Regions from separate parts of the Knoellia sp. p5-6-4 genome, predicted to be linked through region 2. Evidence: predicted binding sites of a transcription regulator. Region 2 holds the regulator's gene; each other region holds the start of a gene.
The links. Region 2 encodes LexA, which represses DNA repair genes until DNA is damaged. Its sites were predicted from a motif close to TCGAACANNTGTTCGA; they were not measured.

Region 1 (3,254 bases), on a different contig from region 2:
CGATAGGTAGGACCGCGACGGTGCACGTCCCCCTTTCTGCGTAGGGGCTCTGGGCCAGATGGCGGGCGCCCGCGAGACGGCGGGCGGGCACTGCGCCCGTCAGCACCCGCCCGAGGGTGTCGTCAGTCGCGCTGGTGCTCGGGGGCGTCAGCGATGGCCTCGCGGATCACGGCAAAGGCCATCGACGACGGGTAGCCCTTGCGAGCGAGCATGCCTGCGAGCCGCCGGGTCTGGACGGCGGCGTCGAGGCCGTGCATCGTCCTGAGCTTCTTCTCGACCAGGGCACGCGCTCGCTCCCGCTCCTCCTCCGGGTCGATCTCGGCGAGAGTGGCCTGCGCCGTCTGCGGGTCGACTCCCTTCGTGCGCAGCTCGCGGGCGAGGGCTCGCGCAGCCAGCCCCCGGCCAGCCTGCTGCGACCGCACGAGCATCGCCGCGAAGGCCCCGTCGTCGACGAGGCCGACCTCGGTCATCCGGTCGAGCACGGCCTCGGCCACGTCGTCGGGGCAGTTGCGCTGGCGGAGCTTGTCCCTCAGCTGCTGGCGGCTCCTCGGCGCCATGGCGAGCTGGCGGAGCACGATCTGCCGTGCCACGTCGTACGGGTCCGGTTCGCCGTCTCGCCCCTGGAGGTCCTGCTCGGGATCCGGTGGCGTGGCGCGGCGACGGCGGCGCCTGGCCGGCCCGGCCGACCCCGGCGAGGCGTCTTCGGGAGGGCCGGACGTCGCGGCCAGGGCTGCCTCGAGGGCAGCCCTGGCCGCGTCCTGTCGCTCGCTCATGGAGGTGCTCCGTGGCGCGGGTGGATCAGAAGTCGACCGGGACCTCGGCCACCGGCTCAGCCGGCTTGTCGACCTGCGGGCCGATGCCGAGCTTCTCCTTGATCTTCTTCTCGATCTCGTCGGCGAGGTCGGGGTTGTCCTTGAGGAACGTGCGGGCGTTCTCCTTGCCCTGCCCGAGCTGGTCTCCCTCGTAGGTGTACCAGGCGCCGGCCTTGCGGACGAAGCCGTGCTCCACGCCCATGTCGATCAGGCCACCCTCGCGGGAGATGCCGTGCCCGTAGAGGATGTCGAACTCGGCCTGCTTGAAGGGCGGGGAGACCTTGTTCTTGACGACCTTGACGCGGGTGCGGTTGCCGACCGGCTCGCTGCCGTCCTTGAGGGTCTCGATGCGGCGCACGTCGAGGCGGACCGACGCGTAGAACTTCAGCGCCTTGCCACCCGTGGTGGTCTCGGGCGAGCCGAACATCACGCCGATCTTCTCGCGCAGCTGGTTGATGAAGATCGCGGTCGTGCCGGTGGTGTTCAGCGCACCGGTGAGCTTGCGCAGGGCCTGGGACATCAGGCGGGCCTGCAGGCCGACGTGGCTGTCGCCCATCTCGCCCTCGATCTCGGCGCGCGGCACCAGGGCGGCGACGGAGTCGATGACGATGATGTCGAGGGCACCCGAGCGGATCAGCATGTCGGCGATCTCGAGGGCCTGCTCACCGGTGTCGGGCTGGCTCACCAGGAGCGAGTCGGTGTCGACGCCCAGCTTCTTGGCGTACTCGGGGTCGAGGGCATGCTCGGCGTCGATGAACGCGGCGATGCCGCCCTTGCGCTGGGCGTTGGCCACGGCGTGCAGCGCCACGGTCGTCTTGCCGGAGGACTCCGGGCCGTAGATCTCGACGACGCGGCCGCGCGGCAGGCCGCCGATGCCGAGGGCGACGTCGAGGGAGATCGACCCGGTGGGGATGACCTCGATGGGCGGGCGGACGTCGTCGCCGAGCCGCATCACGGCACCCTTGCCGTGGTTCTTCTCGATCTGGCCCATCGTGGTCTCGAGTGCCTTGAGCTTCATGTCCTGGCTGTTGCCTGCGTTGGAGGCGGCCTGGTTCGGGCGAGCCATCGCCACACCTGCTTTCTGTTCGTCGAGTCGGGCGCGCCTGCCTTCGACCCGGCACCAGTTCGTGTCCTCGAGCTGCTGTCGGGTCAGACGCTAGGAGTCAGCACCGACAGCCGAACCGGCGCCGACCAAAGCGGTGGACGGCGTGACTGCGGAAGTGCTCCTGTGGACGAATCTAGCCGAACACGTGTTCGAAGTCTGCAGGCGCGCCGCGACACGCCGCAGGAGTGCCTCAGCGCCCTGCTCGCCGCATCGGCGTGTGCGGGATGCCGTCCTCGACGAAGCCCCGGCCGCTGGGTTCGAAGCCGAAGCGGAGGTACCAGTCGACGAGGTGGGACTGCGCGTCGAGCGCCACCTCGCGCTCCCCCGCGACCTGCAGCGCACGCTCCACCAGCGCGGCGGCCAGCCCCTCGCCCCGGTGCGCCTCCCGGGTGGCCACCCGGCCGATGCGCAGGCGGCTGCCGTCGTCGAGCAGCCTCAGCGTCGCCACCGGCTCGCCGCCCCGCTCGACCCACAGGTGCCGGGTGAGCGGCTCGGTGTCACGGCCGTCGAGGTCGAGGTAGGGGCAGTCCTGCTCCACCACGAAGACCTCCGAGCGCAGGGCCCACAGCCGGTATGCCGTGTCCGACGGCAGCTCGGCGAAGGTCGCCACCCGCACCTCGTGGGTCACGTCACCAGCCATGCGTCCCGGGGCCTCCCTTGAAGGGGCCGACGACCTTCGAGGTGACCCAGCCGCCGTAGAACCCGCCCGGCTGGGGCACGACCCGCTCCTCGTCGACGAAGCAGGCGTCGACGAGCGCGGGCATGACCGCGAGGTAGCCGGCGATGGGCAGGAAGGGCGCGGTCGGCTGCGGGTACCACCAGACCGCCCGTCGCGCCACGGCGTCGCCGCAGACCAGGTCGCCGTAGGCGGCCTCGCCCTTCCACTCGCACACCGTCGACCCGGGCACCGGGCGCACCGAGCCCGGCAGGAAGCCATGGGGCGGCAGGTAGTAGGTGGGCGGGTGGCTCGTCTCGAGCACCCGGTAACCCTCGGTGGTGTCGGCGACGACCCGCCCTGCGAGCAAGACCCGCAGGCGAGCGGTGGTGCGCTCGAGCCGCGGGGGCCTCGGGTAGTCCCACACCGACTCCTGGCCCGGGCCGGGGACGAGGGGCTGGGGTCGGCTCACCCGGCCAGCCTAGGCGGCCCGCGAGGCGGCCACGCTGCCGGCCGTCACGGCATACCGCCTCCTTGCGCCCGTCGCCGCACGGCGACGGTCACGAGAGGAGCAGCTTCTCCAGCCGCCGCGCGGTGCCGACCACGCCGAGCCCACCGAGCGCCACGAGGTAGAGCACGTGCCACAGGACGCCGGGGTCGACCTCCCCGAGCATGAGCGCCC
Region 2 (3,254 bases):
CCGAGGTCGAGGGCGGGGTGGGCACGTTCGACACCCTTGCCAAGGGCCCCGACCACTTCGCCCACCGCCTGGCGCCGGAGGTCCCCGGCGACGTCTTCCTCGTCGTCGAGGACGGCGCAGACGTGGTGGGCTTTGCCTATTCGGGCCCCTTCCGGCCCCGCCCCGCGTATGCCGGGACGCGCGAGACCTCCGTCTACCTCGCCTCGGCTGCCCGCGGGCGCGGACTGGGCAGGGCGCTCTACGCCGAGCTGCTCGAGCGCCTCGACGCGGCAGGGGTGCACACCGCGCTGGCCGTGGTGGCGCTACCCAACGAGGCCAGCGAGGCGCTGCATCGCAGCCTGGGGTTCGAGCGGGTCGGCGTGCTCCGGGAGGTCGGCCACAAGCTCGGCCGCTACGTCGACACCGCCTGGTGGCAGCGACTTCCCTGAGCGCGCCGGACCCGGGTCGCGTCCGAGGTCTGTCTCCCGCGGCGGCCGCGTCCTACCATCTTCAGGTCAGGCCGTCAGTGGGACCGGCGAGCAGGTGACGATGGGGTGGTGTCATGGCACGCGTCCGAACCGGACCGTTCGAGAACGACGACGCACTCGACTTCCTGGACGACCTCGAGGAGACCGAGCCCGAGGGGCGGCCGGCCAAGGTGCGGGGGGCCCTGCGCCGCGTCGTCGCGACGGAGGACTACATCGACGCGCCCGTGATGGCGGAGGCCGTCGCCGCGGCCGCGGTGGTGGCCGGCAGCGAGGACCCCGACTCGGTCGTGGGGGAGCGCTACCTGCCGCCCTGGCTCGACAACGACCCCCTCGAGGTCGACGAGGAGCTCGAGGAGCTCGCGGCCCAGGCCCTCCACCGGGCGCTGCGGCCCGACGAGAACGAGTGGTGGGAGCTGTGGGAGGAGGCCGAGGCCACCGACGACGTCACCGAGGTGGTGAGCCGGTACCTCGACGTCTTCGGCGACTGACTTCGACCGAGGACGTCGGTCGCCGACCGACGGCGACCGACGACGTCAGACGCGCCGCAGGACGGCCGTCACCTTGCCGAGCACCGTGGCGTGGTCGCCGTCGATCGGCTCGAAGGCCGGGTTGTGGGGCAGCAGCCACACCTTCCCGTCCTTGCGCTTGAACGTCTTGACGGTGGCTTCGTTGTCGAGCATGGCCGCGACGATGTCGCCGTTGTCGGCAGTGGGCTGCTGGCGCACGACCACCCAGTCGCCGTCGCAGATGGCGGCATCGACCATCGAGTCACCGACCACCTTGAGCAGGAACAGCTGGCCCTCGCCGACGATCTGCTTCGGCAGCGGGAAGACGTCCTCGACCGACTCCTCGGCGGTGATCGGCACACCGGCCGCGATCTGCCCCAGCACCGGCACGTAGGAGGCCTCCGGGCGCTGGTCGTTGATGCCGGTCTCGTCGTAGCCGGCGTCGACGTCGTCGGAGGCCGCCCCGCCGCGGTAGCCGCGCATGTCGGCCGGCGCGTCGGGGGAGACGACCTCGATGGCACGCGGTCGGTTGGGGTCGCGGCGCAGGAAGCCCTTGCGCTCCAGGGTGGCCAGCTGGTGGGCCACGGAGCTCGGGCTGGTGAGCCCCACCGCCTCCCCGATCTCGCGCAGGCTGGGCGGGTAGCCGCGGCGGTCCACCGAGTTGCGGATGACCTCGAGGACGCGGCGCTGTCGCACCGTGAGGCCGTCGCCACGGTCTCGCTCGGGCAGCTCCTTGACGTTGTCGTCGCTCATGCCGCTCCTCGTTTCTGCAGGTCAGGTGCCGTGCCGGGGCTGTCAGCCGGTCGGCGGGGGTGGGCTGTCGGTGGCCTCTGATGTGCTTCGAGGCATGGGCACAGCGTATGGAGTTCGAACACAGTTGCCAAACATGTGTTCGACGCGTGTCTTGAACCGTTCGAACATGCGTGCTAGAAATCGTACAAGCGTTCTATCGAACACCCGTTCGGAGAGCAGGGCCCCGCAGGCGCGGGGCCGGGAGAGGGGAATGACCATGAGTGCAGCTGTCGCCTGGGATCTGGGGGCCACGCCGACCCGCGTGCCGACCCGTCCTGCCCGTCCGCGCCTGGTCCTCGTCCCCACCGGCGACGCGGTCCCGGCTCCGCTCACGCGGGGGCTTCGCCTGACCCGGGCTGGCCGACTGGTCATCACCCTCACGGTCGCGGCCGTCCTGCTCGCCGTCACCGCGCTGGTGGTGGCCGGCTCCGCCGGTGGCGCGTCGGCGCCCGTCGCCGACCACGCCGTCACCGTCGTCGAGGGCCAGACCCTCTCGGAGGTCGCCGCGCGCGAGCTGCCCGCCCTCCCGGTCCACGAGGCGGTCGCGCAGCTGCAGCTGGCGAACAACCTGCCGAGCACGCAGGTGCACGCCGGCCAGGTCCTCGTCGTCCCCGCCCTGGGCTGAGCCGGACCCGCCTCAGAGCGTGGTCTTGGCGGCGATGTGGCTCCACTTGACCGGCGTCCTCGTGCCCGCCATGTCGATGGCCACCTGGTCGACGATGGTCGTCGGCTTCACGCCCCCCACCTGCGCCCACGAAGAGACGAAGTGGGCCACCCCTGACTTCATGTAGTAGACCCGTCCGGTGCTCCGGCCCTTGATGTAGGCGCCGTCGCGAGGCTTGTGCATCAGATGGTTCCACTTCGTGCCCGAGCCAGCCCGGTCGATGGCGACCTGGTCCACCACGAGCGCGGGTGCCCAGCCACCGATGTTCGCCCAGGCTGAGACGAAGACCGGGGCGCCGCCCGCCACACGGTAGACCTCGCCGCGCTGGGCGCCCTTCAGGAACGTGCCCTCTGCGGGAGTTGCTCGCAGGTGGTTCCAGCGACCCCCGGTGCCGGCGCTGTCGATGGCCACCTGGTCCACGGTCGTGTAGGGCTTGCTCCCGCCGAAGGCGGTCCATGTCGAGACGAAGACGGGGGCGCCACCGGCCACGCGGTACACCTCGCCGCGCTGGGCGCCCCGGAGGAACGTGCCGTCCGCGGGATAGCGGGGAAGAGAGGCGAGCGAGGTGCTGCTGACCAGGTGTGTCGGCTTGCTCCCGCCGAAAGCGGTCCACGTCGAGACGAAGACGGGGGCCTTGCCCACCAGGCGGTAGACCTCGTTGGTCTCCCGCACCCGCACGAAGGTGCCGGGCATGGGTGGCTGGTACGTAGTGTCCTTGAAGTGGATGAAGTTGCTCGGCCAGTTGCGGTCGCCCTTGGGGATGCGCCAGCGGTAGGACCCGCCGCTCCACGAGGAGTCCGAGATGGTGATGTGGGAGGAGGTGAC
Region 3 (3,254 bases), 260 kb from region 2:
GCGAGGTCGACACCGAGGACCGGCGCGATGCCGGCGGCCGTGGCTGACTGGACGAACCGGACCGCTCCGTAGAGGCCGTCGCGGTCGGTCAGGCCCAGAACGGGCTGGCCGTGATGGGCTGCGCGCTCCACCAGCGCCGCCGGGGTGGATGTACCGTAGCGCATCGAGAACCCTGAGGCGACGTGCAGGTGGGCGAAGTCACCGTTCACGCCCACGCCGTCGGGACGAGCACGTCGTGGTGCACCGGGCTCACGGGCAGGCCGAGGTTGCGGCAGACCAGTCCGATGAAGGTCTCGGCCTGCCGGAGCAGGTCGTCGGCCTCCCGGGCGCTGACCGCGAGCCGCGCAGGACGCTCGGGGTGTTCGGGCCGCTCGGGCCGCTCGGGTCGCTCGGGCCGCTCGGGCCGCTCGGGTCGTGCGGTGGCGACCGCGAAGAACTCGGCCCACTCGGTCAGCTCAGGCGCTGCCGCGGGCACCAGCTCCCAGAGGCTCTGCGGCCCGCCCGGACGGGACCCCCTGGCCCGGGCTGACACCAGCGCCGCCGCAGCCCGCATGGCCCCCAGCCGGGACTGGCGGTAGCGCTCGGTGACGTCACGGGTGTGGCAGGCCTGCAGCAGGTCGGCCCGGGCGCGCTCGACCAGCTCGAGCGTGGTGGCGGCCGTTGCCCGGGGCGGGGGCGTGGCAGGTGACGGGGGCGTGGCCGGCGACGGGGACCGGGCGGACAGGCTCATCGTGGTCACCGCCCTCTCAGTCCGCGACCCGCAGGAGGCGCCACTGCTGCGAGCAGGCACCGGACCCGGGGTCGATGCCGAGGTCGTAGACCCCGGTGCCGGCCATCCGGCCCGCGCTCGCCTCGACGCGCCACACCTGCCGCTCCCGGGCGTCCCCGAGGACGTCGGCGCCGACGTGAGGGCCGGGGGTGCCGGTGTCAGGGCCGGAGCCGACCGTCGCGACCGCAGCGGGGACGCGTCGCTCGTCGAGCGCGTCGCGCCACCACGGACGGCGCTCCTTCCAGTGGTCGAGCACCTGGCGGACGACGTAGAGCCGCCCACGCCAGACGAAGGCGTCGGGAACCGCCCCGGATCCGGTGGCACCACCCGGAACGGCCTGCTCGGTCGTGGCCCGGACCTCGATGGGCTCTTCGTATCGGCGCACCACGGCAGACTCCTTCCAGGGTTCAGGGGATGTGGGGCCCTGGCCCTGCGAGGGCGGGGTCGAGGCGCCTGTCGCAGGGCCAGAGCCGTACCGGCCCGGTGTCAGACCCGAGGCGGACGATGGGAGTCCGGGAGAGGACACCACTGCCGCGGGGGCGTACGCCGGATCCGGCATGTTCGAACAAGTGTTCGAATAAAACGAATGTACACCCTTCCTCCGACAGCGCGTCAAGAGCAGCGCCGGGGCCGGTGATCACCACTACGCTCACGCCATGACTGAGGGGAGGGTTACGCCGCAGGAGAGCTCGAAGGAGAGCCCGCTGGAGCACCCTGCCGTCCAAAGGGTGCTCGCGGCCTTGGCAGTCCACCAGGTCCATCCACAGGTGGTCGTCCTCCCCGACGCGGTGCGCACCGCCACAACCGCTGCCGCGGCCCTCGGCGTCACCCCCGCGGAGATCGCGAACTCACTCGTGTTCCGTGCCCACGACCCAGACGGTTCCATCACCCCCCTGCTCGTGCTCACCTCCGGCGCCCACCGTGTCGATGTGGCAAAGGTCGCCGACCTCACCGGCATCACCTACATCGACCGCGCCGACGCCGAATTCGTCCGCAACGCCACCGGCTTCTCGATCGGCGGCGTGGCGCCGGTGGGGCACCCAGTCACAGTGCGCACCCTGGTCGACGTCTCGCTCAGCCGTCACCGCCATGTTTGGGCGGCCGCTGGCCACACGCACACCGTCTTTCGCACCACCTACGAGGAGTTGCTGCGCGTCACCGGCGGCCATGCCATCGAGGTGGCCTGACTTCCCTGATCAGACTGCGCTGCCGCTCACGCGCGAGGACCAGACGACGCAGGCCTCCGGTCGGACAGTGGTTCGCGCGGGCTGTCGATGAGCTTGACCACCCGAGCCGGTACGCCAGCCACGACTGCGTTGGCGGGAACGTCCTTGTTGACCAGCGCTCCTGCTGCCACGATCGCCCCCCTTCCAACGGTGACTCCACCGAGGATGGTCGCACCGGCACCGATCCAGCACCCGTCCTCGATCCGGATCTCAGGCCACCTGTTCCGTCCGGCACGACGTTCCGGGCCGCCGATGTCGTGGGTGTCGGTGATCAGGCGGACGAAGGGACCGAGGAAGACCCGGTTGCCGATCGTGGTCCCACGACGTGCGTAGAGGTCGCGGTTGATGAAGCAGTCGTCACCGATCGTCAGTGGACCGTTCATCTCGGCGTTGCGGTACAGCCGAACCGAGTTCCCGATGCGGATCTCGCGACCTTCGGACGCGTACATTGCCACGTTGCCCTGGATGGAGCAGCCCGTCCCGACGATGACATTCGGGTTGTCCTGCCAGCGAGGCTTCACCAGGGGCTGCACCTGCTTCTTCAGGGCCAGCAGCTCCCTCTCCAGTCGCGCCACTTTGCTGCGCCTCGCATACCGCCGGTCGAGCTGCGCACTGGCCACCTTCTTGACGAGCCTCTTCACGGCGCGCACCCTACTCGCCGCCTGGTGTCTGCACCCAAACCGTCCACACAGACTGCGTGGTCGGGGCAGCCGCCCCGACCACGCGACAAACGGCTCTTCTCAGGCGGGTCAGAACCCCTGGTGGATGCAGAGGACGTTGCCGTCCGGGTCGAGGAACCAGGCAGCCTTGTCGCCGTCCATCTCGGCGATGTGGTTGACCGTCTTCAGGCCCGGCAGGTCGTAGTCCTCGAAGGTCACGCCTCGGGCCTCCAGCTCGGCCATCTCCTTCTCGACGTCGCCGACCTCCCAGCTCACGGCTGTGCTCTTCGACTGGCTTCCGGCCTCACGGGGAAGCAGCACGAGCGAGTCGCCGTGGGCGAGGCCGAACCGCAGCTCCCCCATGCTGTTCGCCCCCTCGAAGGGCAGGCCGAGCCGGTCTGCGTAGAACTCCTTTGCGCGATCGGTGTCCGTGACAGGGAGCATCGTCGCGATCGTGCTCGTGGTGAGGGACATGGGTGAGCACCTCCTTCGACGTCTTCCAGCGTGCGCCTGTCCCGCCACGCGGCACCATCCACCACAGTGACTAGCCCCCGCGGCAGAATGGGGCGCATGACGACGCCCCGACCGGTCGAGTGCTGG

Region 1: the regulator LexA is predicted to act here: its motif matches at 2,055-2,070, upstream of recA (recombinase RecA).
Region 3: the regulator LexA is predicted to act here: its motif matches at 1,331-1,346, upstream of P2F65_RS01355 (YbaK/EbsC family protein).

The regions. Positions count from the first base shown of each region.
Region 1 is NZ_JARGZF010000002.1:524,560-527,813, forward strand. It holds gene P2F65_RS13980 (regulatory protein RecX) at 123-773, opposite strand; gene recA (recombinase RecA) at 799-1,830, opposite strand; gene P2F65_RS13990 (GNAT family N-acetyltransferase) at 2,108-2,557, opposite strand; gene P2F65_RS13995 (DUF427 domain-containing protein) at 2,547-3,044, opposite strand; gene P2F65_RS14000 (ABC transporter permease) at 3,133-3,254, opposite strand, start outside.
Region 2 is NZ_JARGZF010000001.1:540,544-543,797, reverse strand. It holds gene P2F65_RS02595 (GNAT family N-acetyltransferase) at 1-428, shown strand, start outside; gene P2F65_RS02590 (DUF4259 domain-containing protein) at 542-955, shown strand; gene lexA (transcriptional repressor LexA) at 1,001-1,726, opposite strand; gene P2F65_RS02580 (LysM peptidoglycan-binding domain-containing protein) at 1,983-2,390, shown strand; gene P2F65_RS02575 (CHAP domain-containing protein) at 2,403-3,254, opposite strand, start outside.
Region 3 is NZ_JARGZF010000001.1:281,073-284,326, forward strand. It holds gene dnaE (DNA polymerase III subunit alpha) at 1-209, opposite strand, end outside; gene P2F65_RS01345 (SAV_6107 family HEPN domain-containing protein) at 206-730, opposite strand; gene P2F65_RS01350 (DUF6504 family protein) at 747-1,157, opposite strand; gene P2F65_RS01355 (YbaK/EbsC family protein) at 1,426-1,956, shown strand; gene P2F65_RS01360 (acyltransferase) at 1,983-2,636, opposite strand; gene P2F65_RS01365 (VOC family protein) at 2,745-3,128, opposite strand; gene P2F65_RS01370 (HAD-IIA family hydrolase) at 3,225-3,254, shown strand, end outside.